2 regions of the Ningiella algicola genome follow, and region 2 is predicted to be linked to the other one. Evidence: predicted binding sites of a transcription regulator. Region 2 holds the regulator's gene; the other holds the start of a gene.
The links. Region 2 encodes sigma-54, which starts transcription at its own class of promoters, with help from an activator protein. Its sites were predicted from a motif close to GTTGGCACGNNNNTNGNNT; they were not measured.
Positions count from the first base shown of each region.

Region 1: the regulator sigma-54 is predicted to act here: its motif matches at 1,977-1,995, upstream of PN836_RS06205 (LPP20 family lipoprotein).

Region 1 is NZ_CP171821.2:1,382,954-1,387,161, forward strand. Features, by position in the region: gene flgA (flagellar basal body P-ring formation chaperone FlgA) at 1-78, shown strand, start outside; gene flgM (flagellar biosynthesis anti-sigma factor FlgM) at 490-822, shown strand; gene flgN (flagellar export chaperone FlgN) at 831-1,262, shown strand; gene PN836_RS06205 (LPP20 family lipoprotein) at 1,358-1,864, opposite strand; gene PN836_RS06210 (flagellar assembly protein T N-terminal domain-containing protein) at 2,110-3,258, shown strand; gene PN836_RS06215 (hypothetical protein) at 3,322-3,978, opposite strand; gene PN836_RS06220 (tryptophan halogenase family protein) at 4,043-4,208, opposite strand, start outside.
Region 2 is NZ_CP171821.2:3,947,381-3,951,588, reverse strand. Features, by position in the region: gene lptA (lipopolysaccharide transport periplasmic protein LptA) at 1-265, shown strand, start outside; gene lptB (LPS export ABC transporter ATP-binding protein) at 262-990, shown strand; gene PN836_RS17145 (RNA polymerase factor sigma-54) at 1,060-2,580, shown strand; gene hpf (ribosome hibernation promoting factor) at 2,604-2,891, shown strand; gene ptsN (PTS IIA-like nitrogen regulatory protein PtsN) at 2,904-3,347, shown strand; gene rapZ (RNase adapter RapZ) at 3,426-4,208, shown strand, end outside.

The sequences.
Region 1 (4,208 bases), 2.2 Mb from region 2:
GCAGTTCGTAATATATCGTCCGATAAACGAATAGTTGCGACCGTTGCCAGCACTGACCGGGTTACCATAAATATATAAAACGGTTCAGGTGAGAAGGGCGATGTATCGTCAAGGGAAGCAAGATGTGTCGCTTGGCACGATGGTTGCAAATAGGCTCATGTAGCGTGTGATTTAAGTAAAAGCGTATTTAACAGCATAACTACGTACAGCTTGTGAATTAAACCTCAGGCTAAACGCTACGATACATTCTATACACGCCGAAGCGTCGCAAGGCCCAGATAACGAGGGTATTTGGACAAAAAGCGTAAAACAAACTTAGCAGAGCTTGTTTGAGTGCTCAGTATACATATAGCACTTTTTAAACGGCAGCTTGTCAATAAATTGCTATAATTGTATTTGGCGACAAAAAAATGTCGCATATAGCACTAAAGATTAGACAAGTGCAGCCGATACAAGAGATGTAGAGGTAATAAATGGTGGTGCAATACTATGTCAATTAACAATATTAACAACACAAACAAGCCGCAGTTAGATCCGTCTAAACTCGCGCAACAGCAAACACAAGCGCAGTCTTCAAACGCTGCAAGCAATGCTTCCGCTTCTCAAAATGCGGCGCCTGCTCGTCAAGATTCTGTTTCGCTAACGCAGTCTGCACAGCAGCTTGCTAACGTACAGAAAAAAGGTAGCGAAGCGCCCGTAAATCAGGAAAAAGTGGACAAGCTTAAAAAAGCAATTGCCGATGGCGAATACCGCGTCAACCCTGAAGTACTCGCAAACAAAATTGCGGTACTAGAATCGCAAATTTTAGGCGTTAAGGCTTAGGAGTTACCATGGCTAGCAGTCTTGAAAATGCAATTTCCAAGCAGCTGGAATTGCTATGTGAATTAAAAGCAGTTCTGGAGCAAGAGTTACACTTAATCAGCTCACGCGAGCCTGAGAAACTAATGCAGCTGTTGCAAGATAAATCTGAGTTGCTAGCGAGTATAGAGTCGCAAGATCAAGCCGTGGAAATAATGTATGCAAGAGTGGCTGAAAAGTCAGACGTTCCTCACGCTTGTTCCGCGTTGCTAGAAGATTGCAAGAAAGTGCTAAACGAGTGTAAATACCTGACTGAAATCAACGCAAAGTCGGTTGAACATGGGCAGCTTCGTTTAGTTCACCTACGAAATATGATGATGGAACTTAGAGCAAAAGAGTCTATTACCTACGACCGTGCTGGCAAGGCAAATGCGGATTTACTAGGCAAGCGTATTTCGGCATAAGGTCATTTAAGAATTATCTCACTTTGGATTTGCACCCACTAAAAACGCACTAGAAAGTGCGTTTTTTTGTGCCTGATAAGCATTAATTTACTGCGCTAATAGTATGTCACGTCTTTTATGCGCTTAGGCTTTGCTGTACTTAAATAAAGGTCGTACACAAGCGCCATATCAAGCTCTAATTCGGTAGCATAAGTGTCCTCTCCTACAGGATAGCTTTTCAACACTCGAGCACCTCGTATTACGCCTTCTACTGAGGCTTGTAACTGAGTATCAGTGAGGATAAGATTTGCAACGGACTGATCGCCATCAATACGCTGCCCATAAACCTGCTCTGCCAACTCCCGGTACGCATCTAATTTTGACGCTTTCATTGCCTGTAATCGTTTGCTTGTATCATTTAAGCCTAGCTGGGCAGCAATAGGCGCATAACCTACCGCATTTAAGACTGGATATTGCTGCGGAGCAACGGTTTCCCACTCAACATGCTTCGATACTAATGAAGAGCAGGCACTAATAGAGAAGGTGCACGCTAGTAATAGCGCTCTGGCTAGCTTAGCTTTGCCACTTGCGTTTTCAGCACGCTTGTTAGTTTCATTAAGCATGGAATTTCGCATAGGTGATGAATTAGGCAGTGATTTAATCAACGCTGTTTCCTCATTTTGACCGACGCAACAAAGCGCCGCACACATTTATGTACCTGATTTGATCAGGATGAAGCAAAGCATATGCCAGTACACAAGGTGTGTGCATTAATTAATGCAAAATTAGCTTGGAAGTGCAGACCCTATTGGCATAGAGCTTGAATAGCGTATGTATATCGCTGTATTTATTTTGCCAGGAGCGTGCAATGTTCAAGCCCTTTTTTATCACTTTTGTTCTGCTGTTAAGCGCAAGCATGCCAAGTTTTGCCGCTTGGTTTAGCGCAAGTGGACAAGCCATTATTGTTAATGGAGACAAAGAACAAGCGAGAGCTGAAGCGACACAAGAAGCGATTCGCCAAGCACTTTTGTTTGCAGGCGCTTCGGTGACTAGCGTGCAACAAATCGCAAATGGCTTATTGCTCGATGAAAAGCTTGAAATACGCGCAAGTGGCGAGGTCTCATCTGTAGAACTAGTAGATGAGGTCTACCACGACGGTTTTGTGACAGTCTCAATTAGAGCGGACATCTTTGCGCAAGACGCGCAATGCAGTGCTGCTGACTATGTCAAAAAGATCTCTACCACTTATTTTCCATTACGATATGAAGCTCAGGCTGCTTATGGTCAAATCCATCATCTTGGCAAAGAAGTCGCGTTAAAGCTTCAATCAATCATGAACCGATTTAGCACCTCGCTCGAAGTTTCCCACATTGAGCCATATGTGTTTGACTGGCACAAGTCAGACGCTCCCCAAGAAGCAGTATTTTTGGCAAATAAGAGCAGCACTCAATATGTACTGACAGCAAGTATCGACGATGTATCTGTCAAAAAAGCTGCAGGCTCTGCTTTCGAATTCTATAAAGGCCCTCAGTATACAAGAGCATTTGATATCACGCTGACTATGATAAATGGTGCGACGGGTAAAACAGTGGCTAAAAAAACTTATCGCAGTATCAGCACTTGGGATTTTTATAGCACCCAGTCAATTGACGTGGGTTCAAGTGAATTCTGGCAAAGTCAGTACGGACAGAATGCCCTTACAACATTGCGCCAAGCCGTTGCTGAGTTAGAAGAATCGGCTCTATGTGAACCCACAATGGGAAGAATACTGGCAGTGTCAAATACACAGGCTCAAATCAACCTCGGACAAAGCCATAAGGTACAAGCAGGTGATGAGCTAAGCTTGTTTAATGTTAAGCAGATAGCGGATACCTTTGGTCAACAGTATCATCAGTTCGTTATCAATCCGCGTACACTGATTGTTCGCCAGGTGTTTAATAATACTGCAACAGTAGAAGCTGCGGATAACGGCCTTTTAGGAGATGTTCAAACAAATGACTATGTGGCTAGACGATAAGCACTGCAGCTCTTTGAGAAAGTCGCAGTTTGTTCGCACGTCTCAGCCCATAGTTATTACACGTTAATTCATAAAGGGTAAGCTCTTTATGTCAATATCTTTCCCTAAGTTAAAGATAAACACGGGCCCAAAATCGATAATGTGCGCACCAGTGGAGACGGGAAAGCTAATTTGCGTGCCATAAGCGCCATAGTCTTGGTCAGCCACACCGGCCATAGCAAAGGTTTGCCAGCCTCTGGTGAGTATAATATTATCAGACATAAGCTTGTTGTAAGGTGGTGCGCCTTTTTGCAAGCCCGCGTCTGGTAAAGAAACTTGGTCGTTTTTTGGATCATCAGGCGCAATTCGCCCCCAAAACATCATGTAAACCGTATCGCCTTTTTTGATTTCGCCGCCAACGCCTGCTGTGACCGCATCATCCCATGGATTTTTACTGGCTTTCAGCACGTTTAAGCGTAAAAGCTTGCCGCCAGTGACATCTTCATCCTCGAACCTCTCACTCACAATATTGGAACCGTAATACTCAAGCTTATCTGCGTAAGGGACATGGATGAGTTGAGCGTTTTCTGGCAGATACGTAAGAAGTTTACCGTAAGCGACATCTACTTCCTTATTGCGATCTTGCGCATAGGCAGTAAATGAGAGCACCATAGAAATCAGTAACAGTAAGGAACTGCATTTTCGTTTTGCGAATAAGGAGCGTTGATAATTTATGTTCATTTTAGAGCTCTCTATTAAATCAATTACGACAAGTTTGCTCGTGCTTTACCTGTTGCTATCAACACTATCCTGTTTGTTTGAGCTGAGGGTTAACACAGTACTTATCTATGTAGTCAAAGTGTTTGGGGATACGCATCACGGAGTTGCTTAGCACTTGTTGGATGTGCCCCATTTCGTCCTTTAGTTTTTCGTCCGATAAAATGTCGACCAGCGGGTGCGGTGCTTTCGGG
Region 2 (4,208 bases):
AAAAAGCCTTTCTCTGGATGGCGACGCGCTGATAATGCAAAATGAGGTTAGCGTGACCGGCGACTTAATCGTATTTGATATGACTAAAGAACAAATTCTGGCGTCAAGTGACGAAAATAGCCAAGAGGCCGTGAGAACAGTCATTAGCCCAGGTGCCTTTTCAACTGAAGAACTTGAGTCTAACGAAGACAGCACAGCTGACGACGATAAAAAGAAAAATGGCGATAAAGAAAAGAAAACCAATGAAGATGAGAATCCCCTGTGAGTAGCACCTTAAGCGCGCAACACTTGGCAAAATCATATAAGTCTCGGCAGGTTGTACGCGATGTCAGTATACAAGTGTCAACTGGTCAAATTGTGGGTCTGTTAGGACCAAACGGTGCGGGCAAAACGACCACCTTTTATATGATCGTTGGGCTTGTTCCGCTGGACGCTGGCTTGATTCAAATTGACCAACTCGATATTACCTTACTGCCAATGCATGAGCGTGCTCGTCACGGCATAGGTTATCTCCCTCAGGAAGCATCGATTTTCAGAAAACTCACCGTGTATGAAAATCTTATGGCCATATTGCAAACACGAAAAGAGTTGAACAAAGGCCAACAGGAGCAGCATGCAGATGAACTGCTAGATGACTTCAGTATCAATCACATAAGAAATAATTTGGGCATGAGTTTATCTGGTGGAGAGCGTCGCAGAGTCGAGATAGCGCGGGCTCTAGCGGCAAACCCCAAATTTATATTGCTTGATGAACCTTTTGCAGGTGTTGACCCAATCTCTGTTAATGATATAAAGAAGATCATATATCAGCTTAAAGAGCGTGGTATTGGCGTCTTAATCACAGACCACAACGTGAAAGAAACCTTAGACGTTTGCGAGTTAGCTTATATCGTCAGTCACGGCGAATTAATCGCATCGGGCAAGCCTGATGAGATACTAGCGAACCAAACCGTAAGAGACGTATATTTAGGCGAACAGTTTGCTCTTTAACTCGGTGCTAGACGTATACGTGAATGTGTATACGCTTGTACGTTAGTGCGAATTAACGAAAGGAAGTAGATGAAACCCTCGTTACAACTAAAGTTTAGTCAGCAGCTCACCATGACGCCGCAGCTTCAGCAGGCGATAAAACTCTTGCAGCTATCTACTTTAGATTTACAACAGGAAATCCAAGAGGCTTTAGAATCAAACCCCCTTCTTGAGATGACTGAGCAAGAGTTCTCAGATGGTGATGATTCACGAGGCGACGAATCCAAAAAAGAAAAGGCGTCAGAGTCAAATTCAGAACAAGACGCAAACTCTGCCTCTAGCGCCGAAACAGAAGTACTCTCTGGCAGTGACAATATGGATAGCCACGACGCGCTTGAAAAAGGTGATCTGCCGGATGACCTACCCCTTGATAGCTCTTGGGAGGAATATTTGGGCTCAAGCTCTGCGCCCATTAAAATGGTGGGCACTAATCCTGATGATGATTATGTGTTTCAAGGGGAAACGTCGGATAGCATTCAAGATCACCTCATGTGGCAAGTGGAACTCACGCACTTTTCAGAAATCGACCGCTCTATTGCCATCGCAATTATTGACTCGATTGATGAGTCGGGATATCTGACCACCAGCAGTGAAGATATTTTAGAAAGCATTGACAACGAAGAAGTTGAGCTTGACGAAGTCGAATGTGTACTCAAACGTGTGCAAATGTTTGATCCCCTAGGCGCAGGAGCTCGCTCTGTGCAAGAGTGTCTCAGCGTCCAGCTAGCGCAATTCGATAAAGACACGCCTTGGTTAGACGAAGCGAAAGCGATTATCAATGAATACTCCGATTTGCTAGCGAGTAAAGACTATCGCACGCTAATGCGAAAAACGAAGCTCAAAGAGGACGACCTTCGAGAGGTGATGCGCTTACTAAAAACGCTCAATCCTCGCCCAGGCAGTGCAATCTCCGCGAAGGAGCCTGAATATGTCATTCCTGACGTGAATGTATACAAAAAGAACGGTGTTTGGACGGTCGAATTAAATAACGATGCATTGCCTGCACTTTCAGTAAACGAAACCTATGCGAGCTTAGGAAAAACAACAAAAAACCCGAACGATTCTCAGTTTATTAAGTCACATTTACAAGAAGCAAAATGGTTTATCAAAAGCTTAGAGAGCCGCAACGAGACTTTACTCAAAGTCTCTCATTGTATTGTGTCACGGCAGCGAGAGTTTTTTGAAAAAGGCCCTGAGAAAATGGTGCCTATGGTGCTTAATGACGTAGCCGAAATGGTGGATATGCATGAATCAACTATTTCCCGCGTAACCACGCAAAAATATATGCATACGCCTCGCGGTATATTTGAATTAAAGTATTTCTTTTCTTCACATGTGGCAACCGAATCAGGCGAAAATTGTTCTTCTACTGCAATTAGAGCCTTAATTAAGAAGCTGGTTGCGGTAGAGCCAACAAGCAAGCCATTAAGTGATAGTAAAATTGCACAAATGCTCGCTGAACAAGGCATTCAGGTTGCTCGGCGAACCATTGCAAAATATCGGGAATCGTTAAACATTCCCCCATCCAACCAAAGAAAGAGTCTTATATAGACAGCAAAAAGAGGACCTAGCATATGCAAATTAATCTTACCGGTCATCACGTGGAAATTACCGATTCATTGCGAACTTACGTGGATACAAAATTTGAAAAGCTAGAGCGACACTTCGATCATATCAACAACGTGCACGTTATTTTGAATGTTGAAAAACTGAATCAAAAAGCAGAAGCCACTGTGCATCTCAATGGCGGAGAGGTATTCGCAAATTCTGAACACACCGATATGTACGCGGCCATCGATTCTCTTATTGATAAGCTTGACCGGCAAGTAATTAAGCACAAAGAGAAATTAAGACGACATTGAGCCTTCCTACCTATGATAATCAGCGACATTATCTCACTCGACCGAACACAGTGTTCGGTCGACTGTCATAGCAAAAAACGTATCTTTGAAGTCATCAGTGAAATTGCTGTCAAACAGAATCCCAGATTAAACCAAAGTGAAGTATTGAGCAGTTTGCTTAGCAGGGAAAAAATGGGGAGCACTGGCATCGGCAACGGCATTGCTATTCCGCATGGTCGCATCGATGGCATCAACCAGATTATGGCGATTATTGTCACCAGCGACGAACCCATAGAGTTTGACGCAATTGACAACAAACCTGTTGATATTTTCTTCGCGATATTGGTACCAAGCGAAGAAGCCGATACACACCTTAAAGCCCTATCAGGCATTGCCAGAAAACTCAGCGACAAAGATATCGTCAAAGCCATCAGAAAGGCAGAGGATAAAAAAGAAATCGTCAGTGCGCTTGCCTAGTTCACGTTGGGTCATTAAGCTTAAAGCTTTCTAAACTCTGTTTCATACGCTGTTTGTGCGTGCCCATAGGAGTAAGTTGTGAAGCTTTTAATTATTAGCGGTCGTTCCGGCTCGGGCAAATCCATTGCGCTTCGTGCACTGGAAGACTTAAGCTACTACTGTGTTGACAATATTCCCGTAAATCTGCTGCCTACCTTAACTCATGCCCTAGCTGACGAACACGAATTGGTTGCTGTGAGCATAGACGTGAGGAACATGCCAAAAGCAGAGCAGGAAATATCCGAGATTTTGGCATATCTGCCCGAATTTTGGGATATTACGATCATATTTTTAGACGCAAGTGATGACGTATTAATAAAACGATACAGCGAAACGCGCAGGCTACACCCTTTATTTAAATTGTCTAATTCGCTTACCGATGCTATCAACGCCGAACGCGAAATACTGATCCCCGTGGCAGAAAAAGCTGACTTAACCATCAATACCGATCAACTCTCTGTACATGATTTAGCAGAATTGATTCGAGAACGTGTTCTGGGCAAAAAAAGCACTGATTTAGTTATCTTGTTTGAGTCCTTTGGTTTTAAATATGGTTTACCCAAAGATGCTGACTATGTGTTTGATGTGCGCTTTTTACCAAATCCCCACTGGGACCCTGACCTACGCCCTTTAACCGGGCTCGACAGCCCTGTAGAGGTTTTTTTAGCAGGTCAACCGCTGGTGATGAAGTTCATATGGCAAGTACAAAACCTAATAACGACTTGGCTGCCTCATCTTGAAAGAAACAACCGAAGTTATGTTACCATTGCTATAGGGTGCACAGGTGGCCAGCATCGAAGTGTATTTGTTGCGCAATCACTA